Regions from separate parts of the Streptomyces kryoterrae genome, predicted to be linked through region 1. Evidence: riboswitches for the same ligand, from Rfam matches in the RefSeq annotation. Region 1 holds a riboswitch; each other region holds the start of a gene.
What was found. Region 1 has a riboswitch for cyclic di-AMP ahead of ACW4TU_RS05840 (M23 family metallopeptidase). Riboswitches for the same ligand answer to the same signal wherever they lie in the genome.
Positions count from the first base shown of each region.

Region 2: another riboswitch for cyclic di-AMP. It lies ahead of ACW4TU_RS20990 (M23 family metallopeptidase); the one in region 1 lies ahead of ACW4TU_RS05840 (M23 family metallopeptidase).
Region 3: another riboswitch for cyclic di-AMP. It lies ahead of ACW4TU_RS10615 (M23 family metallopeptidase); the one in region 1 lies ahead of ACW4TU_RS05840 (M23 family metallopeptidase).
Region 4: another riboswitch for cyclic di-AMP. It lies ahead of ACW4TU_RS39155 (C40 family peptidase); the one in region 1 lies ahead of ACW4TU_RS05840 (M23 family metallopeptidase).

Region 1 is NZ_CM133358.1:1,424,416-1,431,465, forward strand. Features, by position in the region: gene ACW4TU_RS05825 (Glu/Leu/Phe/Val dehydrogenase dimerization domain-containing protein) at 1-269, shown strand, start outside; gene ACW4TU_RS05830 (TetR/AcrR family transcriptional regulator) at 382-996, shown strand; gene ACW4TU_RS05835 (SGNH/GDSL hydrolase family protein) at 1,128-1,913, opposite strand; gene ACW4TU_RS05840 (M23 family metallopeptidase) at 2,090-3,073, opposite strand; cyclic di-AMP (ydaO/yuaA leader) riboswitch at 3,077-3,256, opposite strand; gene ACW4TU_RS05845 (alpha-galactosidase) at 3,540-5,630, opposite strand; gene ACW4TU_RS05850 (tyrosine-protein phosphatase) at 5,801-6,598, shown strand; gene ACW4TU_RS05855 (DUF6126 family protein) at 6,623-6,745, opposite strand; gene ACW4TU_RS05860 (helix-turn-helix domain-containing protein) at 6,742-7,050, opposite strand, start outside.
Region 2 is NZ_CM133358.1:4,854,203-4,861,252, forward strand. Features, by position in the region: gene lhgO (L-2-hydroxyglutarate oxidase) at 1-1,168, shown strand, start outside; gene trmB (tRNA (guanosine(46)-N7)-methyltransferase TrmB) at 1,249-2,043, shown strand; gene ACW4TU_RS20980 (PrsW family intramembrane metalloprotease) at 2,092-3,519, shown strand; gene ACW4TU_RS20985 (aldo/keto reductase) at 3,541-4,485, opposite strand; gene ACW4TU_RS20990 (M23 family metallopeptidase) at 4,600-5,664, opposite strand; cyclic di-AMP (ydaO/yuaA leader) riboswitch at 5,676-5,833, opposite strand; gene ACW4TU_RS20995 (PP2C family protein-serine/threonine phosphatase) at 6,091-7,050, opposite strand, start outside.
Region 3 is NZ_CM133358.1:2,533,971-2,541,020, reverse strand. Features, by position in the region: gene ACW4TU_RS10625 (M16 family metallopeptidase) at 1-1,164, shown strand, start outside; gene ACW4TU_RS10620 (M16 family metallopeptidase) at 1,161-2,549, shown strand; cyclic di-AMP (ydaO/yuaA leader) riboswitch at 2,764-2,931, shown strand; gene ACW4TU_RS10615 (M23 family metallopeptidase) at 2,945-3,718, shown strand; gene ACW4TU_RS10610 (GntR family transcriptional regulator) at 3,907-4,602, shown strand; gene ACW4TU_RS10605 (HPr family phosphocarrier protein) at 4,775-5,056, opposite strand; gene ACW4TU_RS10600 (bifunctional acetate--CoA ligase family protein/GNAT family N-acetyltransferase) at 5,236-7,050, shown strand, end outside.
Region 4 is NZ_CM133358.1:8,791,019-8,798,068, reverse strand. Features, by position in the region: gene ACW4TU_RS39165 (ATP-dependent Clp protease proteolytic subunit) at 65-709, shown strand; gene ACW4TU_RS39160 (hypothetical protein) at 717-1,025, shown strand; cyclic di-AMP (ydaO/yuaA leader) riboswitch at 1,409-1,588, shown strand; gene ACW4TU_RS39155 (C40 family peptidase) at 1,592-2,065, shown strand; gene ACW4TU_RS39150 (DUF6243 family protein) at 3,222-3,437, shown strand; gene ACW4TU_RS39145 (ATP-binding protein) at 4,033-4,494, opposite strand; gene ACW4TU_RS39140 (helix-turn-helix domain-containing protein) at 4,707-5,564, shown strand; gene ACW4TU_RS39135 (DUF397 domain-containing protein) at 5,575-5,796, shown strand; gene ACW4TU_RS39130 (8-amino-7-oxononanoate synthase) at 5,867-6,994, opposite strand.

The DNA of each region.
Region 1 (7,050 bases):
AGGAGCTGCTCGCCGCGCGCGGCGTCGTCGTACTGCCGGACGTGGTCGTCAACTCCGGGACGAACGCCTGGTGGTGGTGGACGCTGTTCGGGGACATCGGCGCGGACGCGGAGGAGGCGTTCGCGTACACCCGGCGCTCGATGCGGGCCCTGATCGACCAGGTGCTCGCGCGCGCGGAGGCCGACGGGACGACTCCGCGGGCGGCGGCGCACGCGATCGTCGAGGACCGGCTGCCGGTGATCGCAGAGCGGTTCGGGTGGTACCGGTGACGGTGACCGGCTAACGGGGGCCGTCACCGCGAACCGGCCGTATTGACGGGGATTCGCAGGGATTGACAGGGCTGCCCCGCCATCGTGTCCGGTGACGGATTAGTGTGGCCGCGTGGCAAGGGTGCGGTTGAGCGTGGCCGAGCGGCGCGAGGAGTTGTTGCGGGCCGCCATCGAGCAGATCGAGGCGCGGGGCGTGGCGGCGGTCAGGATCGCCGACGTGGCCGCCGTCCTCGGGGTGAGCAACGCACTGGTGCTGTACCACTTCTCGACCAAGGAGAAGCTGGTCGCCGCCGCGTTCAGATATGCGGCCGAGGCCGACCTCACCCACCTGGGCAAGCTCCTCGGGCGCCGTTCCCCGGCGCTGCGCCGACTGCGGTCCGCCGTGCGCTGGTACGCGCCGACCGGCCAGGCCAAGGGCTGGCGGCTGTGGATCGAGGGGTGGGCGGTGTCCCTGCGCGACCCCGCGCTGCGGGAGGTCGCCGGAGACCTGGACCGGCGCTGGAAGGCCGCGATCACCGAGGTCATCGCGGAGGGAGTCGCCGCGGGCGAGTTCGAGTGCCCCGACCCCGCGGGCACGGCGCTGCGGCTCACGGCGCTGCTGGACGGGCTGGCCGTCCAGATGACGGCGTACGACGGGGTGTCGCGGGCGCGGGCCGAGCAGTGGGTGGACGCTGCGCTGGCTGGGGAACTGGGGTTGGAGCGGGCGGCGTTGACATCGGGTGGCTGAGTGTCGTGGCCGTCTACCGGGGGCTGCCGCCCCCAGGCCCCCGCTTCGTCCTGGACGGCCTCGCCCTCAAGCGCCGGACGGGCTGAAAGTGCCCGCCCGGCGCTGAAAAGTGATCGGACCCCGTGCTCGACTCACGCGACCCAGTCGATCCGGCTCTTGATGTCGATCGGCGACAGGCTCCCCTTCGCCGTCACATGGTCGCCCGAGGACTCGCCGCGCAGGCGTCGGCCGATCCACGGGACCAGGTACTCGCGGGCCCAGTGCACGTTGTCGCGGCGGATCTCGAAGGTGCCTCGCGGGGGCAACAGGGGCCAGGGCTGGTCCGGGTCGGCCGGGATCTCCAGGCCGAGGACCTGTCCCGCGCGCAGCGCCACGCGCGTGTGCCCCTCGGGCGACAGATGCAGCCGGTCGCCGTCCCAGGCCCTGCGGTCCTGGATGGTCTTCAGGGACCACAGGTCGAGCACGGGACAGCCGTACCGGTCGGCGATGGCCCGGAGATGCCCGTTGTACGTGGCGATCTTGCCGCGCATGTGCTTCAGCACCGGGACGTTGCGAGTGTCGAAGCCGGTCGTCACCATGACCGTGCCGACCGCCGAGGTGAGGCCGATCACCGCTCGCTCGAAGCGCTCGGCGACCTCGTCCGGGTCGCTGCCGGGCCGGATGATGTCGTTGCCGCCCGCGCAGAAGGAGACCAGGTCCGGCGCCTGCTCCCTGGCGAGCGGAAGCTGCTCGGCCACGATGTGGTCGAGCAGCTTCCCGCGTACCGCGAGGTTCGTGTAGTCGAAGTCGCCCTCGGGGCGCCGGTCCGCGAGCAGTACCGCGAACCGGTCGGCCCAGCCGACGAACGACCCGTCCGGGCCGGGGTCGCCGACGCCCTCGGTGAAGCTGTCCCCCACCGCCACGTACGACCCGATCACTGCTCTGCTGTCATTCTTCGAATCGTCTGCCACATCGGCCCATGATTCACCTTCCGATGTGAGCTACGCGACCGTAGGAAGGGGTTGACTCGCGGTGAGATAAGCCACTCGTCAAGTGTTGGTCAACCCGGAATAACGGGAGAACGTGACTCGCGGACCACCTCGTCGTGCGCCCGTCAGCCGACGGCGACACCCTTCGAGCGGAGGTACGCGACCGGGTCCACGTCGGAGCCGTAGTCCGGGGTGGTCCGGATCTCGAAGTGCAGGTGCGGTCCGGTCACGTTGCCGGTGGCACCGGAGAGGCCGATCTGCTGACCCTCCGTCACGCTCTGGCCTGCCGAGACGGAGAGCTGGGAGAGGTGCGCGTACTGGGCGTAGTAGCCGTCGGCGAGCTGGATGACGACCTGGTTGCCGTACGCGCCGCCCCAGCCGGCGGAGACGACGGTGCCGGCGCCGACGGCCTTGAGGGAGGTGCCGGTCGGGACGACGAAGTCGACGCCCGTGTGGTAACCGCTGGACCACATGCTGCCCGCCACGCGGTAACCGGTGCCGATGGTGGCACCGGACACGGGGAGGGTGAAACCACTGGCGCTGCTGGAGCTGCTTGTGTCGGCTGCCTCGGTCGTCGTCGAGGTCTCGGTCGTCGCGCTCGCGGCGGCCGGCTTGGCCGCCTCCGTCCGCGCGGACTTCGACGAGGAAGAGGAGGACGAGGAGGACGAGGAAGGCGAAGAGACGGACGCGGCCTTCTTGCCGATCGTCAGCTTCAGACCGGGGTGGATCAGGCTCGGGTCGGCGCCGATGGCGGTGCGGTTGTCCGAGTAGAGCTTCTGCCAGCCACCGCTGACGCTCTGCTCCTGGGCGATCTTCGAGAGATAGTCGCCGGCCTGGACCGCGTAGGTCCTGACGCTCGCCTTCTTGCCTGCGGAAGCGGCGGCCTTTTCGGCCTTTACCGTCTTCGCGGAAACGGAATTCGCCGTTACGGATTTGGCGGATTCCGAAAGCGACGACAACGACTGGGTCGCGGACTCAGCCGTGGCCGCGTGGGCGCCGGTGGCTCCCAGGAGCGGCAGGGCGAGAGCCGCTCCGCCGGTTCCGGCGACGGCTATCGAACGGGTGAATCGCTGGGTCTTCGGACGGCGGTGCTTACCCTTCGCGGGCATGGCGAATTCCTTCTCCGTCGCCTGCGGGGTGAGCTGTCGGGTGCGGACTGGAGATGTCCGGCCACGCCTGAACGTGACTTAACCCCAAGCCTGTTCCAGAGACCGGAACAGGCGTTCTACCTGTGGGTCCCCCGCTCCTGCCGTTCCCGGATGTTCGATGCGGGCTCCGGGCGGCGGCAGGATTGGGCGTCCGTCCGGATTGGTGGCGAACGTAAGCGACCAGGACGCACCGGAACAAGCCTCACGTTCCCTGTGTACGGATTTCCTGTGATCCTCCCCAGAATTCCCGGTCACTGTCCGTGAATTCCGGATCCTTCAGCCCCTGGAACTCCCTTGAAACACGCCGAAATTACGTGAACATGACGGCGACTCAGGGTCACGGATATGACGCTGCTCACGCGCCCGATTCACAGCAACCCCCATTTCCCGGCGAGTTGGAATGAAGGCGCCATAACGGACAGAAGCGTCAGATGCGACGCAGCCGGAAAACTGCCGCATCGAGGTCGCCCTTCAATCCGGTCCGCAGACCGCGATGCAGGAGCACGGCACCCCGATGAACTTCTCCCGTTTCGCGGCATTCATACGTCGCCGACGGGTCGAGTCCGCGCAACCGCAGCGCCGGCACCGGCTCTCCGTGATGCTGCGCCTGGAGCCAGGCGAGGACGACGGTCTCGCCCCCGAGCACGTACTGCACCGCGCTCAGCCCGCCGGTCGGCCGCCGCAGCCGGTAGAGGTCGCCGCGCTGCACGACGGGCCGGATCTCCTTGTAGATCCCCACCCACTCGCCGGCCTCGGTCAGCTCCTCCTCCGTCCAGTCCGTGAGGTCGCCGCCGACACCGAGCACCCCGGCCATCGCGCTCACGAACCGGAACCGCAACGAGCTGACCCGGCCGTTGAGCTGGGTGTTCGGGCTGTCCGTGACCCAGGCGGCCATGACCCGCGCCGGATGGATCTGGCTGAAGCCCTCCTGGATGGCGAGGCGGTCCAGCGGGTCGGTGTTGTCGGACGTCCACACCTGGTCCGTACGGGCGAGGACACCGAGGTCGATCCGGCCGCCGCCGCCCGAGCAGGACTCGAAGGCGACGTTCGGGTGCGCGGCCCGCAGCCGGTCCAGCAGGGCGTACAGCCCGTGCACGTGGTCGACCCACAGGCGCTGCGGGTAGTCCTCGCCGGGCCAGCCGGCGTCGGTGAAGCAGCGGTTGAAGTCCCACTTCACATAGTCGATCGGGGCGCTGGAGAGCATCCCGTCGAGCTGCTCCCAGAGGTACTCGCGGACATCCTCGCGCGCGAGGTTCAGAACGAGCTGATTGCGGAACTCCGTCCGCTTTCGTCCCGGCTGGAACTGCACCCAGTCGGGGTGCGCGCGGTACAGGTCACTGTCCGGGTTGACCATCTCGGGCTCCACCCAGATGCCGAACTGCATCCCCAGGGCGTGCACGTACTCGGCGAGCGGCCCCAGGCCCGCCGGGAAACGGTCCGGGTTCGGCGTCCAGTCACCGAGGCCGGCCCGGTCGCTGGTGCGGGCCCCGAACCAGCCGTCGTCCACGACGAACAGTTCGACGCCGATCGCCGCGGCGCGCCGGGCCAGCGTCCCCTGCTGCTCCTCGGAGATGTCGAACTCCGTGGCCTCCCAGGAGTTGTAGAGCACGGGCCGGTCCCGGTCCGCGTCCGGGACGACGAACGCGCGCTGGTACGCGTGCCACGCCCGGCTCGCCCCACCGTGCCCGGTATCGGTCCACAGCCCCGCGAAGACGGGCGTGGTGAAGGACCCGCCCACCGCCAGGCGCAACAGGCCCGAGTCGTCGTATCCGGCGCCGCCGGTGATCTGCACGCGCGCGTCGGGCAGCTGGGCGACGGCGATCCGCCAGGAGCCGGACCAGCCGAGCGCGCACGCGTACACCTCGCCGTGCTCCTCGGTCGCGTCGGTGTCCAGCGCCACCCAGGGCAGGTGCTGGTGCCCGGTGTGGCCGCGCCGGCTGCCGATGACCTTCTCACCGTAGGTGAGGTCCGCCCTCACGAGCCGGGACTCGGCGGCCCAGCGGCCATGGAGCTGGGAGAGACGCCAGCCGTCGCGCTCGGGGAGCGTCCAGGTGGCGGAGTCCGCGCGGAGCAGTTCCAGCGGGCCGGTTCCGTCGGCACCGTCATGAGTGAGGGTCACCCAGCGCTCCACCACGTCGTGGCGCATCCGGTAGTGAAGGGTGATCGCCAGCCCCGCGTCACGGAACCGCAGCAGCAACTCGTCACCGTCGGCGCCCTCGGTCTCGTACGCCTCGAAGCGCCACTCGGTGCCCCGGCGCTCGTCGGTTCGCACGGACAGCGCGGGCCGTGCGAACCGGGGTCCGCCCTCGACCGGATACTCCTCGCGACCGTCGAGCGGGGCCTCGAAGGGCCAGTAGTCCGGCAGCGGACGGACGGCGAGCGCCTCGGCGTCAGCCAGGGCGATCCGTGGGCCCCAGTGCAGGTGCAGCAGTTCGTCGTCCTCGGTCAGATGGACGGCGTAACTGCTGGTGGGCCCCGAGAGGAGCCATGTACGACCGGTTTCGGCAATTTCCAGCATCATGTCCCCACAGATCCGAACAGGCACGCTCAAGCATCAACATCATCAGCGCCACGGCCCCGGACGGCAACGCCTGTGGAAAACTCATTGGCCTGCTCACTCATGTCGTATCGTCGAAGCGCGCCCGTCGACGAGCAGCGTCCACGGGGCGGTGTGGGAGGGGAGCCCCCGTGACGCAGCAGGTCCCGTCGACCGAGCCCGAGCTGGGCGGCGTACGAAACTTTCGTGACGTGGGCGGACTGCCGACGGTGGACGGCCGACGCGTGGCGCACGGACGGCTGTTCCGCAGTGGCCATCTCGCCCACGCGACCGACGAGGACGCGGCGTTTCTCGGCTCTCTCGGGCTGCACACGATCTTCGACTTCCGCAACGCGGCGGACATCGGGCTGGAGGGGCCGGACGTCGAGCTGCCTGGCGTGCGCAACGTGAACATCCCGCTGTCCGACCCGGCGCACGGCGCGGAGTTCTGGAAGATGGTCCGGGACGGCGATCTCGACGAACTGCGCAGCCTCCTGGGCGACGGCAAGGGCGAGCAGCGGATGATCAACTCCTACCGGGAGATCGTCCGGGACCGCACGGCCGAGCACTCCCGGATGCTCCATGCGCTGGCTGAGGACAGCGTCCCGGCCCTGATGCACTGCGCGGCCGGCAAGGACCGCGCGGGCCTGTCCATCGCGGTGACACTGCTCGCCGTCGGGGTGGAGCGCGACGCCATCGCGGCGGACTACATGGAGTCGAACGCGCAGCACCGCCGCTACCAGGTGCGTCGCAACGGCACCGCGGCCAAGGTCTACAGCCCCGAGGTCCTGGAGCTGCTCAACCCGCTCTTCGGGACCCGCCCCGAGTATCTGACGGCGGCCATGGAGACGGTCGAGGAGATCTGGGGCGGCGTCGACAACTACCTGGAGCAGGGACTGGGCGTCACCCCCGAGATGCGGGAGCGGCTGCGGGAGCGGTTCCTCGACTGAGGCCGAACCCGCCGTCCGTGACCGCTACTGCTTAGCGCCCACCTCGAACAGCAGGTAGACGAAGCCGGCGAAGAGGTGTCCGACCGCGATGTAGATGATCAGTCGGACCCACAGGGCCCGGGGGAACTTGTCCTCGATGTCGGTCATGGCGTCACTCCAGTGGTCGGGCCGATGCAGAGGCCGGCGGTGGGGCTCTGCAGCAGGGTGTGGACGAAGAGCAGGTCGGTGCCGTCGCGGCCGTCGGCGGCGAGGCGATGCGGGGTCAGCGAGTCGAAGTGCGCGCTGTCGCCGGGTGCGAGGACGTGCGCGGTGTCACCCAGGCGCAGCCGCAGCCGCCCCTTGAGTACGTACAGCCACTCCTCGCCGGGGTGGACGCGCACCATGTCACCCTGCGCCCCGTCCGGCACATGGACGCGCAGAGCCTGCATTCCACGTCCGGACGCGCCGGCCGG
Region 2 (7,050 bases), 3.4 Mb from region 1:
GATCGTCGGTCTGTCCACGGCGTATGCGATCACGCGCGCCGCTCCGGGCACCCGGGTGACGGTGCTGGAGAAGGAGCCGGGCCCCGCCCGGCACCAGACGGGCCGCAACAGCGGTGTCATCCACAGTGGGATCTACTACCGGCCGGGCTCGCTCAAGGCCGAGTACGCGGTGCGGGGCGCCGCCGAGATGGTCAAGTTCTGCGCGGAGTACGGCATCGCGCACGCCGTCACCGGCAAGCTGATCGTCGCCACGGAGCGGGAGGAGCTGCCCCGGCTGCACGCCCTCGTCCAGCGCGGCCGGGAGAACGGCATTCCGGTGCGCGAGCTGGGCCCCTCCCAGATCGGGGAGTACGAACCGGAGGTGCGGGGTCTCGCCGGCATACACGTGGGGACGACCGGGGTGTGCGACTACGTGGCGGTCGCCCGGCAGCTCGCCGAGTCCTCCGGGGCGGAGATCCGGTACGGGGCCGAGGTCGTCCAGGTCGACCGGCGGCCGGAGCTCGGGGTGGCCGTGCGGACGGCGGGACCGGGCGGCGGCGAGGTCGTGCGGGGGCGGGTGCTGGTCAACTGCGCCGGGCTGTACTGCGACGAGATCGCGCGGCTGACCGGCGACGATCCCGGGATGCGGATCGTGCCGTTCCGGGGCGAGTACTTCACGCTGGCTCGGCCCGAGCTGGTGCGGGGGCTGGTGTATCCGGTGCCGGATCCGGCGTTCCCGTTCCTCGGGGTGCATCTCACCCGGGGGATCGACGGGGGCGTCCACATCGGGCCGAACGCCGTGCCGGCGCTGGCCCGGGAGGGCTACGGGTGGGGGACCGTGCGGGTGCGGGAGCTGGCGGCGACGGTGGCGTGGCCGGGGTCGTGGCGGATAGCGGCGCGGCACTGGCGGTACGGCGGTGGGGAGCTGATGCGGTCGGTGTCCAAGAAGGCGTTCACGCGGGCGGTGCGGAGGTTGCTGCCGGTGGTGACGGAGGCGGATCTGGTGCCCGCCGCGGCGGGGGTGCGGGCGCAGGCGGTGCTGCGGGACGGGACGCTGGTGGACGACTTCCTCATCCGGGAGGGGGCGAGGGCGGTGCATGTCCTGAACGCGCCGTCGCCCGCGGCGACCGCTTCGCTGCCCATCGGGCGGGAGGTGGCTCGGCGCGCGTTGGGTGTGCTGGGCGGGTAGGCAGACCCGGGATGCCGTGAACAGGTGAGGGAGTGAGTGCGTGAGTGGGAAACGCCCCAAGGGCTAAAATCGGCCGCACTGTGTCTGACTCCCTTGACTCCGCCCCCTCCCCCGAGCCGACGCCCGCCGCCGTCCGGGCCAAGGGTGCGCCCCGGTTCCCCGGTGGGCCTCAGGCCGATCCCGCCGGGTCCCACTTCGAGCGGCGGATCAGGAGCTTCCAGCCCCGGCGCAGCCGGGTCACCGCCGGGCAGGACGACGCGTTGCGGCGGCTGTGGCCCAAGTGGGGCCTCGACATCGACGGCCGCGCTCTGCGCCTCGGCGAGCTGTTCGGGGACGACCTGCCCGTCGTACTAGAGATCGGCTTCGGGATGGGCGAGGCCACCGCGAGGATGGCTGCCGACGACCCCCGTACCAACATCCTCGCCGTCGACGTGCACACCCCGGGCCAGGGCAACCTGCTCAGCCTCGCCGACCAGCACGGACTGACCAACATCCGGGTCGCCAACGGTGACGCCGTCATCCTGCTCCGCGAGATGCTCACCCCCGGCTCCCTCGACGGCCTGCGCGTCTACTTCCCCGACCCCTGGCCCAAGAAGCGGCACCACAAGCGGCGGCTGATTCAGGCCGAGTTCCTTGATCTCGTCGCCGCTCGGCTGCGCCCCGGGGCGATCGTGCACTGCGCCACCGACTGGGAGCCGTACGCCGAACAGATGCTCGAGGTGCTGAGCACGCACCCGGAGTTCGAGAACACCCGGCCCGGGGGTGGTTACGCGCCACGTCCGGAGTTCCGGCCGCTGACCCGTTTCGAGGGCCAGGGACTTGAGAAGGGTCATGTCGTGAACGACCTGCTGTTCCGCCGCGTACAGCACCCATAGAGCACGAGCCGCAACGCTCGTAAAACACCCGCCGTTAGGGTCAATGCCGTGGCCACCTTTCCCCCGTACCCGACGCATCCCAGCGGCCCCACCGACGGTCCCGTCGGCGGGGCGCTGCGGCACGCTCACTGGTGGCAGCGGAACTGGGTGCGTTACGGCGCCCTCACCAGCCTGCTCGCGCTCTCCGGGCTCGTCATCCTCGCCCTGGTCCGTGAACAGACCGGCACCGAGGGGTTCCTGGTCGGGCTCGGGCTCGCCGTACTGCCCGTGCCGTTGCTCGTCGCCGCGTTCCGGTGGCTGGACCGGGTCGAGCCGGGGCCCTGGCGCAACCTGCTCTTCGCCTTCGCCTGGGGCGCCTGCGCGGCGGCCCTGATAGCGATCGTCGCCAACAGCTTCGCGACCAGATGGATAGCGACGGCCACCGCCGACCCGTCCGGCGCGGACACCCTCGGGGCCACGGTCATAGCGCCGGTCGTCGAGGAGTCCGCCAAGGCGGCCGCCGTACTGCTCATCTATCTCTTCCGGCGACGCGACTTCACCGGGATCGTCGACGGCGTCGTCATCGCCGGGGTCACCGCCACCGGGTTCGCCTTCACGGAGAACATCCTCTATCTCGGCACCGCCTTCGGCACCGACCAGCTCACCGGGGAAAGCGGTATCGCCTCGGTCACCGCGGCGACCTTCTTCGTGCGGATCGTCATGTCGCCGTTCGCACACCCCCTGTTCACGGTCCTCACCGGCATCGGTTTCGGGATCTCCGCGCTGTCGGGCGAGCGCCAGCACGTCCGCCAGGTCCTGCTCCCGCTGTCCGGGCTGCTGCTCGCGATGAGCATGCACGCCTTCTGGAACGGCTCGTCGACCTTCGGGGACTACGGGTTCTTCGCGGTGTACGCCGCGTTCATGGTCCCCGCGTTCGGGCTGCTGACCTGGCTGGTCATCTGGACCCGGCAGCGCGAACTGCGTACCGTGCGCGCCGAGCTGCCGGCGTACGCGATGGCCGGCTGGCTGTCCCCGGCCGAGCCGTACGCCCTCGGCTCGATGCGCGCCCGCCGTCTGGCCCGCGAGTACGCCCACCGCCACCTGGGCAGACCGGCGGCGCGCCAGGTGGCGCAGTACGAGGCGTACGCCACCTCACTCGCGTTCCTGCGCCACCGGGGGCGCCTCGGCCGGGCGGGCGCCGACTTCGTCGTCCGGGAGCAGGAGCTGCTGGGCGAGCTGTGGCAGCGCAGGGAGGTGGCCCGCCCGGCCCTGGACCACGCGGCCCACGCGATCGCACCGGCGCCGGCTCCCGTCCCGCCGGTCACCTGGCCGCCGTACGGCCGGCAGGGGTACGGGTACGGGTACGGGTACGGACCGACGACGCCGTACCCCTCGTACAGCCAGAACATCAGCCCCGGCCTCGGCCACATTCCGAGCCCCAGCCACAACCGGCCCGTCCACGACCCGTACCCGGCCTACAACCCGTACCGCTCCTAGCCTGCGGCCCTCAGGCGCCGCTCACGCCGAGGCCGCCGTGAGGCTCGCGATCTCCGCGTCCGTCAGTTCCAGTTCCGCGACCGCGAGCAGCGGCGGGAGCTGGTCCACCGTGCGGGCGGACGCGATCGGGGCGGCCACCGTCGGCCGGGCGGCGAGCCAGGCCAGGGCGACCGTGGCGACCTCCGCTCCCCGTGCCGCCGCGACGGCGTCCAGCGCGGCCAGGACCTTCCGGCCGCGCTCCGACTCCAGGTGCCGGACGGCGCCTCCCGCACGCGGGCTCTCGACGGCCGTACCGGCGCGGTACTTGCCCGTGAGGAAGCCGGAGGCCAGCGCGTAGTACGGGACGGCGGCGAGGCCCGTACGGGAGGCGATGTCGCGTCGCGGGCCCTCGTAGGTGTCGCGGGAGACCAGGTTGTAGTGGGGCTGGATGGCCACGTACTTGGCCAGGCCCTCGCGGTCGGAGAAGTCCAGGGAGTCCTGGAGCCGCTCGGGCGAGATGTTGGAGGCGGCGATGTACCGCACCTTGCCCGCGGTCACCAGTTCGTCGAGGGCGCCGATGATCTCCTCGACGGGCACCTCGGGCTGGTCGAAGTGCGTGAAGTAGAGGTCGATGTGGTCGGTGCCGAGGCGGCTCAGGGAGGCGTCGGCGGCGGCCTTGATGTTGGCGCCCGACAGGCCGGGGTAGTCGGGGTGCTGGCTGACCTTCGTGGCGACGACGATGTCCTCGCGGTTGCCACGCGCCTTCAGCCAGTTGCCGATGATGGTCTCGGACTCGCCGCCCTTGTTGCCGTCGATCCAGGCCGAGTAGGAGTCGGCGGTGTCGAGGAAGTTGCCGCCGGCCGCGGCGTACGCGTCGAGCACCTCGAAGGATTGCGTCTCGTCGGCGGTCCAGCCGAAGACGTTGCCGCCGAGGGCGAGCGGGAAGACCTCTAGGTCCGATGATCCGAGCTTGCGGAGTGCAGTCATGCTCATCGTCAACGCGCGCCACGGAGGACCTGATTCCGGCGGGTTCACGAAGTTCGTGTAAAAGCCGGACCGGCAGCCCCGAGGTCAGGACCGCCGGTACCGGAAGGGTGTCTCCTACGGGTTCAGGCCCATGCTCCGCAGCCACGCCATCGGGTCGATCCCGGCACTGTCCGAGCTGCTGGTGTGCACCTCCAGGTGGAGGTGGGCCCCGGTGACGTTGCCGGTGGCGCCGACGCGGCCGATGACGTCACCCGTGGCGACCTTCTGGCCGACGCTGACGTTGATCGACGACTGGTGGGCGAACCACAGCTCGGTGCCGTCGTCGAGGGTGAGGATGGTGCGGTAGCCGTAGGAGCCGCTCCAGCCCGCCTCGGTGATGGTGCCGCTGTGGATGGCCTTGATCGGCGTGCCGGTGGGCGAGGCGAAGTCGAGACCGGTGTGGTAGCCGGAGGACCACAGCGAGCCGGCCTGGCCGAACGTCGAGGTGATCGTGTACGACGAGGTCGGCAGCGTGTACTGCTTGGCGAGCTCGACGAGACGCGCGGCCTCCAGCTTCGCCCTGGCCGCTTCGGCCACCTTCTTCTTCTCGGCGGCGACCTTCGCGGCGGCCTCCCGCTTCACCTTGGCGGCCTCGGCGGCGGCCTTCTTCGCGGCGGTGTCCTGGGCGGCCTGCTGGACCTTGGCCTCGGCCTGGTCCTTCTGCTGCTCGGCCTGGAGGATGATGCGGGCGCGCAGGGCCTCGCCGGCGTCGCTGGTGCCCTGCTGGGTCTCCTCGGAGGTGACGCCGACGCTGCTGAGCGCGGTGGCGGAGCCCTTGGGCTCGTCGTCCGAGTCGTCGTGCGTGAAGGGCGAGCCGACCGAGGGCAGGTCGGGGATGGAGATGGAGACCGGCGGCTTGCCGGTCTGCGCGGTGGCCATGCCGGCCCCGCCGACAGCGGCTATGACGCCGACGCCGAGAACGGTGGAGCTGCGGGCGAGTCCTCCGCCGCGCTGCTTGCCGACGCGGTGCCGGCCGCGAACGGGTCGGGTGGAGTCCGCGGTGGGATTCCACTCCTCCCAGGGGCCCTCGTCGGTGCGCCGACCGCCGAGGCCGAAGGTCGGGATCTTGCCCGCCTCGGTCTCGCTGCTGCGCTGACTCGGCACGAACGGGGCCTCTGGGGCAGCCGGGTTTGACGCCACGTGGGCGTGCTCCTTTCCTTCCTTCTCGCCTACCGGGTTAGCTGACGGGTTCGGAGCAGGAAGGTCTCCTACGCGCGTATACCTGCCGTGTTGCCACGGAGGCGGACGAGCGATTCACCCCAAGGTGGTGGTTCCCCGGTTCCCTTGCGGGATTAGGCACGTGCGCACGGAGCCGACTCTTGTGTCGGCTGGGACTACCGCGCTGCGTTATCGAACGTTAATAGACCTGGCCACCTGATTCCAAGCTGTTCCCGTTGATCATTAATCCTTTTCCTGAGGACTTTCTGGGTCACCACCGGTGAAAATCGGGCGAGTTGACCATGACGCAAGTGACTCCTGAGTATTGACTGTGTGTCAGATCTTGCGCGGAGAGAGGCGGAGAGAGAGCGTTCGCTCACCTTCGGTGACAACCGATGAGAACCGGCCTCACGGCCGTCGTACGGCGAGCAGCGCCATGTCGTCCGTCGTCCCGCCACCCGAGTGCCGGCGCACCTCGTCCGCGAGGGTGGCGAGCAGGGTGGCCGGGGCGCGGAAGACGCGGCCCGTGAGGCGGTCGGCCGGGTCGAAGAAGGTGCCGTGCTCGTCGCGGGCCTCGGAGAGCCCGTCGGTGTGCAGGAGCAGCGTCGCGCCGCCGGGGAAGGGGGTCTCCTCGGTGCGGTCGGGCCAGGTGCCGAGGTCGCCCATGCCGAGCGGCAGCGCGGGCGCGGACGGGTCGAGGATGCGCAGGGTGCCGTCGGCGGCGAGGAGCAGGGGCGGGGGGTGGCCGCGGTTGAGGATGCGTACGATCCCGTCGCCGTGCGGGAGTTCGGCGAGGACGGCGGTGGTGAAACCCTCGGCGGCCTCCAGCCCGTCGCGCCGGGCGCCCTCGCGGGCGAGGGCCCGTTCCAGCCGCTGGGCGACGGCCTCCAGGGTCGCTTCCTGTTCGGCGGCCTCCCGGAACGCCCCGATGACGACGGCGACCGCCGCCACCGCCCCCATCCCCTTGCCCCGCACGTCCCCGAGGACGACCCGTACGCCGTACGTGGTGTCCTGCACGGCATACAGGTCGCCGCCGATGAAGGCGCCCTCGTGGGCGGCCTCGTACCGGGCCGCGATCTCGAACCCGCCGATGCGTGCCTCCGGTTCGGGCAGTACGGCGCGCTGCACGGCCTCGGCGATCTCGCGGGCCGAGGCGAGGCGCCGGTCGCCCCGGCGCACCATCCGGTTGATGACGGCGGCCAGGACGGCGACCGTGGCCACGGTGACCGTCTCGGTGATCGAGTCGGCGTCCGCGCTGAACCCGAAGCGGAGGTGGACGACGTACTCGGCGAAGAGTGCCGCGGCGCCGGTGACCACCGTGGTGCGCAGGGAGGAGAGCGGGGCGGCGATGAGCGGAGCGGCCGTGAA
Region 3 (7,050 bases), 1.1 Mb from region 1:
GAGCACCTGATGTTCCAGGGTTCGGGCCAGGTGAAGGGCAACGGCCACTTCGAACTGGTCCAGGGCGCGGGCGGCTCGCTCAACGGCACCACCAGTTTCGAGCGCACCAACTACTTCGAGACCATGCCCACCCACCAACTGGAGCTCGCCCTCTGGCTGGAGGCCGACCGCATGGGCTCGCTGCTCGCGGCCCTCGACGACGAGTCCATGGAGAACCAGCGGGACGTCGTCAAGAACGAGCGCCGACAGCGCTACGACAACGTCCCCTACGGGACGGCGTTCGAGAAGCTGACCGCCCTCGCCTACCCGGAGGGCCACCCCTACCACCACACGCCGATCGGCTCGATGGCCGACCTCGACGCGGCGACGCTCGAGGACGCCCGCGCGTTCTTCCGCACGTACTACGCGCCCAACAACGCCGTCCTGTCGGTCGTCGGGGACATCGACCCCGCCCAGACGCTGGCCTGGGTCGAGAAGTACTTCGGATCCGTCGCCGGGCACGACGGCAAGCCCGCGCCGCGCTCCGGCGCCCTCCCCGACGTCATCGGTGAGGAACTGCGCGAGGTCGTCGTCGAGGAGGTCCCCGCGCGCGCGTTGATGGCCGCCTACCGGCTCCCGGAGGACGGCACGCGTGCGTGCGACGCGGCCGACCTGGCGCTCACCGTCCTCGGCGGCGGCGAGTCCTCCCGCCTCTACAACCGGCTCGTACGGCGGGACCGTACGGCGGTCGCGGCCGGGTTCGGCCTGCTGCGGCTGGCCGGAGCGCCCTCCCTGGGGTGGCTGGACGTGAAGACCTCGGCGGACGTCGAGGTGCCGGTCATCGAGGCCGCCGTCGACGAGGAGCTCGCCCGGTTCGCCGCGGAGGGCCCCACGGCCGAGGAAATGGAGCGCGCCCAGGCCCAGTTGGAGCGCGAGTGGCTGGACCGGCTCGGTACGGTCTCGGGCCGCGCCGACGAACTGTGCCGTTTCGCGGTGCTGTTCGGCGACCCGCAGCTCGCCCTGACCGCCGTGCAGCGCGTGCTCGACGTGACGGCCGAGGAGGTCCAGCAGGCCGCCAAGGACCGGCTGCGCCCCGACAACCGCGCGGTGCTCGTCTACGAACCCCTGACCGCCGACACCGCCACCGACACCGCCACCGACACCGACGAGGAGGCGGCCAAGTGACCGAGCTCGCCACGATGGAGTTCCACCCCCAGCCCCAGGCGGGCGAGGCCAGGCCCTGGGCGTTCCCGGCACCCGGGCGCGGCACGCTCGGCAACGGACTGACCGTCCTGCGCTGCCACCGCCCGGGCCAGCAGGTCGTCGCCGTCGAGGTACTCGTCGACGCCCCCCTGGAGGCCGAGCCGGCCGGTCTCGACGGAGTGGCCACGATCATGGCCCGGGCCTTCTCCGAAGGCACCGACAAGCACTCCGCCGAGGAGTTCGCCGCCGAGCTGGAGCGCTGCGGCGCCACCCTCGACGCACACGCCGACCACCCGTGCGTGCGCCTCAGTCTCGAAGTCCCCGTGTCGCGGCTCCCCAAGGCGCTCGGTCTGCTGGCCGACGCCCTCAGGGCGCCCGCGTTCTCGGACAGCGAGATCGAGCGGCTGGTGCGCAACCGGCTCGACGAGATCCCGCACGAGACGGCCAACCCGGCCCGTCGTTCCGCCAAGCAGCTGTACAAGGAGCTGTTCCCGGCGGACTCGCGGATGTCCCGTCCGCGCCAGGGCACCGAGGAGACGGTCGCGAAGATCGACGCGGCTGCCGTACGCGCCTTCTACGAGAGGCACGTCCGGCCCGCCACGGCCACCGCCGTGGTCGTCGGCGACCTCACCGGCATCGACCTGGACGCGCTGCTCGGTGACACCCTGGGGGCCTGGACGGGCTCGTCGGCCGAGCCGCGGCCCGTGCCGCCGGTGACCGCCGACGACACCGGCCGGGTCGTCATCGTGGACCGCCCCGGTGCCGTGCAGACCCAACTGCTCATCGGCCGCATCGGCGCCGACCGGCACGACCGTGTCTGGGCCGCCCAGGTCCTCGGCACGTACTGCCTCGGAGGCACCCTCACCTCCCGTCTGGACCGTGTCCTGCGCGAGGAGAAGGGCTACACCTACGGTGTACGGGCGTTCGGCCAGGTCCTGCGCTCGGCCCCGGACGGCACGGGTGCCGCGCTGCTCGCCATCAGCGGCTCCTTCGACACCCCGAACACCGGTCCTGCTCTGGAGGACCTCTGGAAGGTGCTGCGCACCCTCGCGGCCGAGGGGCTCACCGACGCCGAACGCGATGTCGCGGTGCAGAACCTGGTCGGCGTCGCCCCGCTCAAGTACGAGACCGCGGCGGCCGTGGCGAGCACGCTGGCCGACCAGGTCGAGCAGCACCTGCCCGACGACTACCAGGCGACGCTGTACCGGCAGCTCGCCGCGACCGGCACCGTGGAGGCCACCGCGGCAGCCGTGAACGCCTTCCCGGTGGACCGTCTGGTGACAGTCCTCGTCGGTGACGCGGCGACGATCGAGGAGCCCGTCCGGGCCCTCGGCATCGGTGAAGTGACCGTCGTCCCCGCCGAGTAGCGGCATCGGCGTAACGAAAGGGGCCCCGGTGACGAAAGCGTCACCGGGGCTCCTTTGTCCATGTTGATGCGCAAGTTGTCCGTATTGAGGGAGAGGTGGACTGTCTGCACTGTGGCATGCGCTACAAATCCCGTGATCGGTTTGTTGATTGAAAGACGTCCCGCTTAGCGTCTGTCCGGCTGTCCGTCATGCACCGCGCCGCACCCGCGGCACCGGACAGTCATCGCCGAGTCCCCGTACGGCGCGAGCCAGGGGAGCCGGGGACCCACCATGTGCAGTCCCTGGGGTGAATCGGATGCCCGCGCGTGCAGCGAGGGTGTCCGTAGGAGACCTTCCTGCTCCGAACCCGTCAGCTAACCCGGTAGGCGAGAAGGAAGGAAAGGACCCACCACCACATGGCGTTCACCCGCGCCACCGGGAAGCACCGTCGTCCCAGCCGCCCCAGTCTTGTCACCCGTACGACCGTCCGCGCGGCCGGCGTCGCGGCCCTCGCGACCGCCGGCGTCGTCGGCTCCCTGGCCGCTCCGGCGCTCGCCGCGGAGTCCGCCGTCGAGCAGACCGGTCTCACCCCGGTGATCTCCATCGGCGAGTCGCTCGCCGTCCAGATCGACGCGCAGGCCGCCGCCCAGGAGCAGGCCGCCGAGAAGGCCGCCGCCGAGGAGCGGGCCGTGGCCGCCGCGCAGAAGGAGGCGGAGGAGCGGGTCAAGGAGGCGCGCGAGGCGAAGGCCCGTGCCGCCCGTGCGGCCGAGCGCAAGCGCCTCACCAGCTATGTCGCCCCGATCGCCGGCTCGTACATCTCCACGGGTTACAAGACGGGCGGCGCCCTCTGGTCCTCCGGCAGCCACACCGGCGTCGACTTCCATGCCGCGTCCGGCACCACCGTCCAAGCGGTGGGCTCCGGCACCGTCGTCGAGGCCGGCTGGGGTGGGTCCTACGGCAACAACATTGTGATCAAGATGATTGATGGTACATACACTCAGTACGGCCATCTGTCGTCCATCAATGTCTCCGTCGGTCAGACGGTCACCCCGGGCCAGCAGATAGGCCTCTCCGGGGCCACCGGCAACGTCACCGGTGCGCACCTCCACTTCGAGGCGCGCACGACCCCGGAGTACGGCTCGGACATCAACCCCGTCGCCTACCTCCGCTCGCACGGCGTGAACGTCTGACGACCCTGCGCACCACTTGTCGTGGCCCCGGCTCCCCGAGCCGGGGCTTTCGGCGTTTCGGAGGGCGGTGTGTCCAAAAAATATCCACGGATTCCGGCCTGCCGTCGGAAATTCCGGTTCTCTGCAATAGAGTCACTGAACACACGTCAATCGTCGACGTTTCACGGGGATTAAAGCGGAGGTCGGACATGCGTATTCCGGCGCACTCGGTATGCACGGCGATCCGGGACGACATCGTCGCCGGTGTCTACGAGCGCGGCAGCCGGCTCACCGAGGAACTGCTCGCGCGCCGGTACGGCGTCTCACGCGTCCCCGTCCGCGAGGCCCTGCGCACCCTGGAGGCCGAGGGCTTCGTGGTGACCCGACGGCACGCGGGCGCGTGCGTCGCGGAACCCACCGAGCAGGAGGCCTCCGACCTGCTGGAGATGCGCATGCTCCTGGAGCCGCTGGGGGCCTCCCGGGCCGCCCAGCGGCGCACCGAGGCCCACCTCAAGGTGCTGCGGGGCCTGGTGAGGCTCGGTCAGGAGCGGGCCAGGAGGGGGAACAGCGAGGATCTGCGCTCCCTCGGGGGCTGGTTCCACGAGACGCTCGCCCAGGCCTCCGGGAGTCACGCCCTGACCTCGACGCTCACCCAGCTCCGGCACAAGATCGCCTGGATGTACGCGGTGGAGGCGCCGGCCAGCCCTGTCGAGTCATGGGCGGAACACGGGGCGATCGTGGACGCCGTGGCGCGCGGTGACAGCGAGCGGGCGCGGGCGATCACGGCGCTGCACACCGAGCGTGCGACCGGTGCGCACCGGCTTCGATTTCCGGGCGCCGGGGACCGGCCGGATCGTGTGAGGACTTCGCAACATCCCGTAAACATGACGGGCCTGCGTCATTAACACGGGCGCCGTATACAAAGAGGGTTGAATTCGCGGGAGATTATTTCTGCTGCCTGCGACCGGGAATTATGAAGGGCCCGCCCGATATTCGGGCGGGCCCTTCACCGTGTACTGATGATGCTTATGCGGTGGCGTCCGCCGCCACCGTCAATTGAGGACTCCGGCGGACTTTTCAGACCGTCTCGGGAAGTTCCTCGAGTCCCTCGGCCACCAGTTTCGCCAGGCGGTCGAGCGCGGCGTCGGCGCCCTCTGCCTCGGAGGCGAGGACGATCTCCTCGCCGCCCTGGGCGCCCAGGCCGAGAACCGCCAGCATGGAGGCCGCGTTGACGGGGTTGCCGTCGGCCTTGGCGATCGTCATGGGGACGCCGGCGGCCGTGGCCGCACGGACGAAGATGGAGGCGGGGCGGGCGTGGAGGCCCTCCGCCCAGCCGACGTTGACGCGGCGCTCAGCCATGTGATGCTGCCCTTCACTGTCTCAGGGTTGTCTAGACCATTGTTCCATAGCGTGAAGCGTGCCGGGCGGCGGGCCGCAACCCGTCCCGGAACCGCGTTCGAACCCCGGCCTGGGCCCGACTTCGGTCCCCCACAGACTGCCTCGCGACGTTGTCGGACGCGAGCCGTACTCTGGGGCGCATGCAGAACTCGGCGGACCGGCACGAGTACCCCGCCCACTGGGAGGCGGACGTCGTGCTGCGCGACGGCGGCACCGCCCGTGTCCGGCCCATCACGGCGGACGACGCCGACCGGCTGGTCAGCTTCTACGAACAGGTTTCGGACGAGTCGAAGTACTACCGCTTCTTCGCGCCCTATCCGCGCCTGTCCGCAAAGGACGTCCACCGCTTCACCCACCACGACTTCGTGGACCGGGTGGGGCTCGCGGCCACGGTCGGCGGCGAGTTCATCGCCACCGTACGCTACGACCGAATCGACGCCGAGGGACTGCCCGCGTCCGGTCCCGCCAGTGAGGCCGAGGTCGCCTTCCTGGTGCAGGACGCGCACCAGGGACGGGGCGTCGCCTCCGCCCTCCTCGAACACATCGCGGCTGTCGCCCGTGAGCGCGACATCCGGCGCTTCGCCGCCGAGGTGCTGCCGGCCAACAGCAAGATGATCAAGGTGTTCACGGACGCCGGGTACACCCAGAAGCGCAGCTTCGAGGACGGCGTCGTACGCCTGGAGTTCGACCTGGAGCCCACCGACCGCTCACTCGCCGTCCAGCGCGCGCGGGAGCAGCGGGCCGAGGCGCGCTCCGTACGGCGGCTGCTCGTCCCGGGCGCCGTGGCCGTCATCGGCGTCGGCCGCGCCCCCGGCGGGGTCGGCCGCAGCGTCCTCGACCACATCAGGGACGCCGGTTTCACCGGTGACCTGTACGCGGTCAACAGAGCCTTCCCGGAAGAGCAGAAGGACATCGACGGAGTACCGGCCCACCGATCGGTGGGCGACATCGGGGGCCCCGTCGACCTCGCGGTCGTCGCCGTCCCGGCCGAGAACGTCCCCGATGTCGTCGCCGAGTGCGGGGAGCACGGCGTGCAGGGACTCGTCGTGGTCTCCGCCGGGTACGCCGAGAGCGGCCCCGAGGGCCGGGAGCGGCAGCGCGAACTCGTAGGTCACGCGCGCACGTACGGGATGCGCATCATCGGCCCCAACGCGTTCGGCGTCATCAACACGTCGAAGGACGTCCGGCTGAACGCGTCGCTCGCTCCCGAGATGCCGAGGCCCGGGCGGATCGGGCTGTTCGCGCAGTCCGGGGCCATCGGGATCGCGCTGCTGTCCCGACTGGACCGGCGCGGGGGAGGCGTCACCGGGGTCACCGGCGTGTCGACCTTCGTCTCGTCCGGCAACCGGGCCGACGTGTCCGGCAACGACGTACTCCAGTACTGGTACGACGACCCGGACACCGACGTCGTCCTCATGTACCTCGAATCCATCGGCAACCCGCGCAAGTTCACCCGCCTCGCCCGGCGCACGGCGGCGGCGAAGCCGCTGGTGGTCGTCCAGGGGACCCGCCACGGTGGCGCGGCTCCCCAGGGGCACGCCGTACGGGCCACGCGGTTGCCGCACGCGACGGTGTCCGAGCTGCTGCGGCAGGCCGGCGTGATCCGGGTGGACACGATCACCGAGCTGGTCGACGCGGGGCTGCTGCTGGCCCGGCAGCCACTTCCCGCCGGGCCGCGGGTCGCGATTCTGGGCAACTCGGAGTCGCTGGGGCTGCTGACGTACGACGCGTGCCTCTCCGAGGGGCTGCGGCCGCTGGCGCCGCTGGATCTGACGACGGGGGCGTCGCCCGAGGACTTCCACCGGGCGCTGTCGGAGGCGTTGGCGGACGAGGGCTGCGACGCGGTCGTCGTCACCGCGATTCCCACGGTGGGGGAGGGTTCCCCGGGGGACGCCGCGTTGGCCGAGGCACTGAGGTCGGCCGCGGCGGAGGTTCCCGGAAAGCCGGTGCTGGTG
Region 4 (7,050 bases), 7.4 Mb from region 1:
TCCTCGCGCCAGACTCTGTACGTCCTGTACATTTTTTACGGAAGCCACCGAGGAGGCGCGCGCCATGAAGGACAGCGACGACCCGTCAGCCCGTTACGTGCTGCCCGAGTTCACCGAACGCACCAGCGCCGGGAGCCGGACACTGGACCCGTACTCGAAGCTCCTGGAGGAACGGATCGTCTTTCTCGGGACGCCGGTCGACGACACCTCGGCGAACGACGTGATGGCCCAGTTCATGCATCTCGAATATCTGGCGCCCGACCGGGACATCTCGCTCTACATCAACTCCCCTGGGGGCTCGTTCAGCGCGATGACGGCGATCTACGACACGATGCAGTTCGTCACCTGCGAGGTGGAGACGATCTGCCTGGGGCAGGCGGCCTCCGCTGCGGCCGTGCTGCTGGCCGCGGGCACGCCGGGCAAGCGCAGCGCGCTGCCGGGGGCTCGGGTGCTGATCCACCAGCCCTCGCTGTCCGAGCCGATCCATGGACAGGCCAGCGATCTCGCGATTCAGGCCCGGGAGTTGGGCCGGGTCCGTAACCTGCTGGAGGAACTGCTCGTACGGCACACCGGACAGAGCCCGGAACAGGTCGCCGCGGACATCGAGCGGGACAAGATTTTCGATGCCCAAGCCGCCCTGGAATACGGCCTGGTGGACCGGATCGTGCCCAGCCGCAAGTCCTCGCCCCCCGCCCCCGGCACGAGGTGAGCCGCCGATGCTTCCGCCCGAACTGCCTCCGCTGCCCGCACTGACGCGCGCGGAGGGCGAGTTGATCGACCGTTACCTCGAAGTGGCCGATCTGCTCGGCCGCATCAACCCGGCCTACCACGGCGACACGTACCGCGGCCTGCGGGCCGCGCAGGCGCTGGTCGTTAAGGCGGTGGCGTTGCGGGACGCGCTGGAGTTGATGCATCAGCGGGGCGAGGCCGAGGTGCACGCCCCTACGCTGGCGCGTGCGCTGCGTGTCCTCGACGGGGAGCGCCGCACGGCGCGTGTCACCGTTCCGCGTGAGCCCGCCAGTTGACCCACCCGGTCGACGGAGCCGCGCCGGGCGAGCCGAAGCGTCTCGGCGCCCGACCGTCCGGAACGGGGCGGGAAGTGACTGCACAGCATCCCCCGTTTGGAGTAGTCGCGGCTCCCTCGATCAACCCGTTCGGCTTGCGCGACGGGCGTAGTTCGTAACCGAAACGAGACCGCTCAAGCGCTGGTCCGAGGGTGCGCGCCCCCTTCGAAAGTCGTCCGGGGGTACGGGTGTCCACCCGAATGGGCCAGCGGTGAGTAACGCCACAAAGCCCCGATTCCATTGGGATTTTCCTACTTCCATGAGCCAAGATCCCTTCCTGACGACAAGCCCCCGCCACAAGAGGCGGGGCGATCCGGGCGGACGCCGAGTCCTGCCGCCGCCCGGATGACCGGTCGACAGATGTGCACCGGCAGGAGTGGAGGACCCAGGCACGACGGGTCGCCGGAACGGTCACGCCATGACCGGGCCGAGCAGCCCTTGGGGTGAAGCCGCGTCAGCGGCCGGGCAACTTCGCCAGCCCGAATCCGACAGGTCATCCTTCACAGGCGGCTGACGAAGGGTTACGCATGTCTGCGCTCAATCGTGTCCCGTCGCTGATGACCCGTGCCGGTACGGCCTCGGCTCTCACCCTCGCCGCCGTCGGCGGCACCCTGGTGATCCCCGGCATCGCAACCGAAGCCGCGGCGATCGCACCGTCGACGAAGGCACTTCAGATCGCGGCCTCCAAGAAGGGCTCGCCGTACAAGTACGGCGCCGCGGGACCGAAGAGGTTCGACTGCTCCGGTCTCACGCAGTATTCGTTCAAGAAGGCGGGCAAGTCCCTGCCTCGTACGGCGGCGGCTCAGTACAACAAGACCAAGCACATAGCCGCCAAGAGCCGTCGGGGCGGAGACCTGGTCTTCTTCCACTCGGGCTCGAACGTCTACCACGTGGGCATCTACGCCGGAAAGGGAAAGATCTGGCACTCCCCGAAGACCGGGGAAGTCGTGAAGCTCCAGAAGATCTGGACGAAGAGCGTCTGGTACGGCCGGGTCAGCTGACCTCCCCGGGGCGGGACGGCGGCCGTAGCCAAGCCGCCGTCCCGGCCCGGGACCCGTCTCACAGCGGCAGAAGCGACAGCAGTGGCTCCAGCAGGAGCAGCGCGCAAGGGTCTGTCCGGCGGATCAGGCGTCGAGACGGTCACCGGCACCACGATGACGGGCCAAGGGCCTGTCCGGCGGATCATGCCGCAGACACGGGGTGTCACACGCCGGTCTGCCGCGTCGTCGTCGGTTGCCGACGCTCCGCGTCGACGCCCGTCAGCCGCCTTGCAGCCCGGCGCCAGGAGCGCCACCGCCGGAAACCCCATCGGGGCCAGCGCCACGATGATCAGCGCGAGCACGAGCAACAGCGTCCGGGTCAGCGCGGGACCGTCCGCCGGCACGAACTGCGGCAGCAGACTCAGGAACGTGATGGGCGCCTCCGGATTGAGCGCGCTGGTGACGAAGCCCTGCCGCCACGAACGCATGGCGGTCCGCGCCTGGTCGGCCACCGCCGCCCCGGGCTCTCGGAGCGACCACAGCGTCCGCGCCCCGAGGCACAACACGTAAGCCCGGCCAAGGAGTTGCAGCGCGGAAGAGCGCGGGCACCGCCGTGAGTACGGCGGCCACACCGGCGACGGCCAGCGCGGTGCGCGGAAGCAGCCCGCCGGTGATCCCCAAGGCGTACGCGACCCCGGCCTGCCGGGAGAGGACCGGTCCTGCTTCCTGACCGGGGAGACTGGGCCGGCGGCGGCTCGCCGAACTGAACCGGGCCAGGAGCGTCTGGGAGCGGCACTCCGATGGGCGGAACTGAGAGTGCCCGCTTTCCGTGAGCGGATCGATCTCGGACTCTCTTGGCCGAACGACTTCAAGGAGTCGGCCTGGCCCAGTAACGCCCGTCTGGGCCTACTCCGGGCGGCGGCGACCACCGGCGGGTGCTGAGATCCCCGGAGGGAGACGGCTGAGCCCGGGCGCTGGTCGAAGGCCCGGCCGGCGCCGGGCGGCGAAAGGGTTGGTGTGCGGTGCCGACGGAACCGGGTAACGTCTTTGTCATGTTCTTCCAGGCGCCGATCTACGAGTGAGAGCGTGATGGGCCCCTGCTGACGTCCTTCGATGTCGCCGCCCGTCCCCCACCGATGAATCCGTAGATCTCTTCACATCAAAACCGGGAGAACCCGTGACCGTGAGCAAGAACATCAACAACCCCGTGGGCATGGGCGGTGGCAAGCGCAAGAAGCTGTCCCGCGCCGAACGGCAGAACAACGGTCCGCACCGCAACCTCGACCGCCAGGGTGCGGCCGACCAGAAGGCGGAGCTGGTGCGCAAGATGCGCGAGAAGACAGGCGCAGCCGAGGGCGCCGGGCAGACGGGCGACGACACCGCACAGAGCTGACGTACCGCCGCCGCAGGGCGGCACCGCACGAGGCAGGGCCCGGACCGCGACGCGCGGTCCGGGCCCTGCTGCCGTACCGGCTGCCGCCGGTCGCGCTCAGCTCTGGGCCGACCCACCCGCCTCTCGGCAGACCACCCGGGGTAGCCGCAGTTTCGGCGGCCCCGTCGCCGCCACCACCCCGAACCGCATGGACCTCGACGCCACCGCGACACCCCCCGCACCGACCGGGCCTTCCGCGACTTCCTCGCCGCACTCGGGCATCTGTCCAACGGCGACCGCTCAACCGCCTGCCGCACCCGGGAACGCGTCGGCAGCAGCACGACCAGCACCGACACGGCGTCGGGTACGTGGTGCCGCGAGCGGTCAGACCAGATCAGCCTTTTTTGGCCGGAGGCTCCCGGCAACCCCCTCACTCACACTTCGCCGGCAACGCTCAGGGTTCGATGACACGGGGCCACGGGGCCACGGGGCACGGGCACGGGTCAGCACATCCGCAGCTTGTCCCGCCTGCCGAGAAGCTCGAACTCACCAGCCCTGCTGCGGGGCGCGTTCGGCCGCGCGCACGGCAGCGGCAGCCTGGCACAGGGGCGAACCGTTACGGCTCCTGCTGGCCGAGCGCCGTCACCGGGGGCCTGGCCGGGACCGTCCACGGGAGTTCGATCGACACCGTCTTGCCGCCCTCGCGGGTGGGGTGGACGCGCAGTCTGCCGCCCGACTCCGCGGTCAGCCAGCGGATGATGACCATCCCTCGGCCGTTGTCCTGCTGCACGGCGGCGGGCAGGCGTTTGGGAAAGCGCGGGTGACTGTCGGTCACTCCGATGCGCAGGTGTTCGTCACGGTCGAGGGCGACGTCCACCGTGAAGGTGGGTGACAACCCGAAGGTGTGCTGTACGGCGTTGGTGGCGAGTTCCGAGACGATCAGACGGATGCTGTCGGCGGCTTCGGTGTCACCCGACAAGCCCCATTCCGCCAGCACGTTGGTCACATACGCGCGGGCGGCGGAGACCGAGGCGGGATCGCTCGGCAGAGTGACGGATGCTTCCAGGTGGTCTGCCATGGCGACGTCGTCCCTTTCCCACAGGACCGCGGCCCGACACGGAGCGGCTGGTTCGAGTACGGTCCCGGACTGGTGCTTCGCGCCAGACTGCCATTCCCGCGCCGGTCACGGGGTGCGATCCACCAAGATATGCATATATCTGTCGCTCGAAGCGGTGAACTCTGCGACCCCAGAGCGTATTTCGGCGGCTCATTAGGAGTAAGGAGTGGCCCATGCAGTACGGTCCCGCGGTGCGCCGCCGAAAACTGGGTGCCGAACTGCGCGCGTTGCGCGCCAGCGCCGGTCTCACGAGCGGTGAGGCGGCCCGTCTGGTGGGCTGGCACCAGTCGAAGGTGAGCCGGATCGAGACAGGCGCGAGCGGGGTGAAACCGGCGGACGTCCGGTTACTCCTGGACGCCTACGAGGTCCCGGACGGCGAGTCGCGCGAGCTGCTGCTCGTGCTGGCGGGCGGCGAGGACGGCGGTCAGCACGGCTGGTGGCACGCCTACCGTGGCGTACTGCCGCCCACCTACCGGGATTTCATCAGCCTGGAGTCGCAGGCCAGCACGATGCGCACGCTGGAGACCTCGGTGGTACCGGGGCTGCTGCAGACCCCGGAGTACGCCCGCGCGATGACCCGGGCCGCCGTGGACAGCCTGGAGGAGACACGGCTCGACGCCCTGGTCGAGGTGCGGCTGGCCCGGCAGGACGTGCTGCGTTCGGATCCGCCGCTGGCGCTGAGCGCGGTCCTCGACGAGGCGGTGCTGCGCCGTGAAGTGGGCGGACCAGAGGTGATGACGCGTCAGCTGGGGCGCCTCATGGAAGCGGCCCTGCTGCCCCAAGTGCAACTCCAGATCCTGCCGTTCGCCGCAGGGGCGTACATCGGCATCACCGGCCCTTTCGTTATCTTCTCCTTTCCGAGCACTTCTGACTTGGATGTGGTTGTTCTCGACCAGATGATGAGTAGCCTCTACCTCGAACGGAAAGAAGACCTCCAGGCCTACAGCGAGGCCTTCAACACCCTTCAGATCCACGCCCTTTCGCCCGGGGATTCGTTGGATTTCATCGCCGGTCTGAATCACGGCGTGTAAGGAGGCACCAATGTCCGCACTGCCTCGGAACGTACCGTCCGTCGTCGAACCGCCCGGTGTGCAATGGCTGCGCAGCAGCTACAGCACCGGCGCGAACAACTGTGTGGAGACGGCCCGTCCGGACACCGGAGTCCGGGCCGGACTGCTCGTACGCGACTCCAAGAACGCGGCGGGGCCCTCCCTGCTCTTCTCCCCCGAGAGCTGGGAGGGGTTCCTCACCGCGCTCCGGTGATCGCCCTACGACGCACGGCCGCGGTCCGCCGACTCATGGTCGCGTGTCACTGATCACCCGCACCACGGATCTACGGTCGGTTCTCGCCGATCACCCGTACCGCCCGCGCGATCTGTTCCTCGGTCAGGTCCGCGCGGGCGGTCAGCCGCAGCCGGGACACTCCGTCGGGCACGGACGGCGGGCGGAAGCAGCCCACGCCCACTCCCGCGGCCCGGCAGCCGGCCGCCCACCGCACGGCCCCCTCCGGTGACGGCGCGCGCACGGAGACGACGGCCGCGTCCGGCCGTACCGCCGAAAGCCCCTGAGCCGTCAGCCGGGTGTGCAGATCACGTGCCACCGCACGCGCCCGTGCGGCCCGTTCGGGCTCGCGGCGCAGCAGGGTGAGGGCCGCGAGGGCCGCGCCCGCCGCCGCGGGGGCGAGGCCGGTGTCGAAGATGAACGTGCGGGCCGCGTTGACGAGGTGCTCGATCACCGGGGCGGGTCCCAGCACCGCACCCCCCTGGCTGCCGAGCGACTTGGACAGCGTGACGGTCACGACGACGTCCGGCGCGCCCGCCAGCCCGGCCTCGTACGCCGACCCCTGCCCGCCCTCGCCCAGAACCCCCAGCCCGTGCGCGTCGTCGACCACCATCCCGGCATCGAACTCCCGGCAGACAGCGGCGAGTTCACCCAGCGGTGCCGCGTCCCCGTCGACCGAGAAGACCGCGTCGGACACAGCCACGGCGGGCCCGGTGTGCGTGCCGAGGGCCTTGCGGACGGCGTCCGGGTCTGCGTGCCCGACGACCTGGGTCGTGCCCCGGGCCAGGCGGCAGCCGTCGATCAGCGAGGCGTGGTTGCCCGCGTCCGAGACGACGAGGGAACCGTGCGGTGCGAGCGCGGTGACCGCGGCGAGGTTGGCCGCGTAGCCGGAGGAGAAGACGAGAGCCGCCTCGAACCCGCAGAAGCCGGCCAGTTCGCGTTCGAGTTCCGCGTGCAGTTCGGTACTGCCGGTGACGAGCCGCGAGCCGGTGGCCCCGCCACCCCAGCGCCGGGCGGCCCGGGCCGCGCCCTCGGTGACCTCGGGGTGGCGGGCCAGGCCCAGATAGTCGTTGCTGGCGAGGTCGAGGAGCGGGGAGTCGGCGGGGCGCGGGCGCAGGGTCCGTACGAGTCCGGCGCGCCGGCGCGCCTCGGCCTGCTCGTCGATCCAGCCGAACGCCATGAGTCCTCCGGGGCAGCGACACGTTTGTAGGCAGTGGACAGACCCTAGGGCCTGTC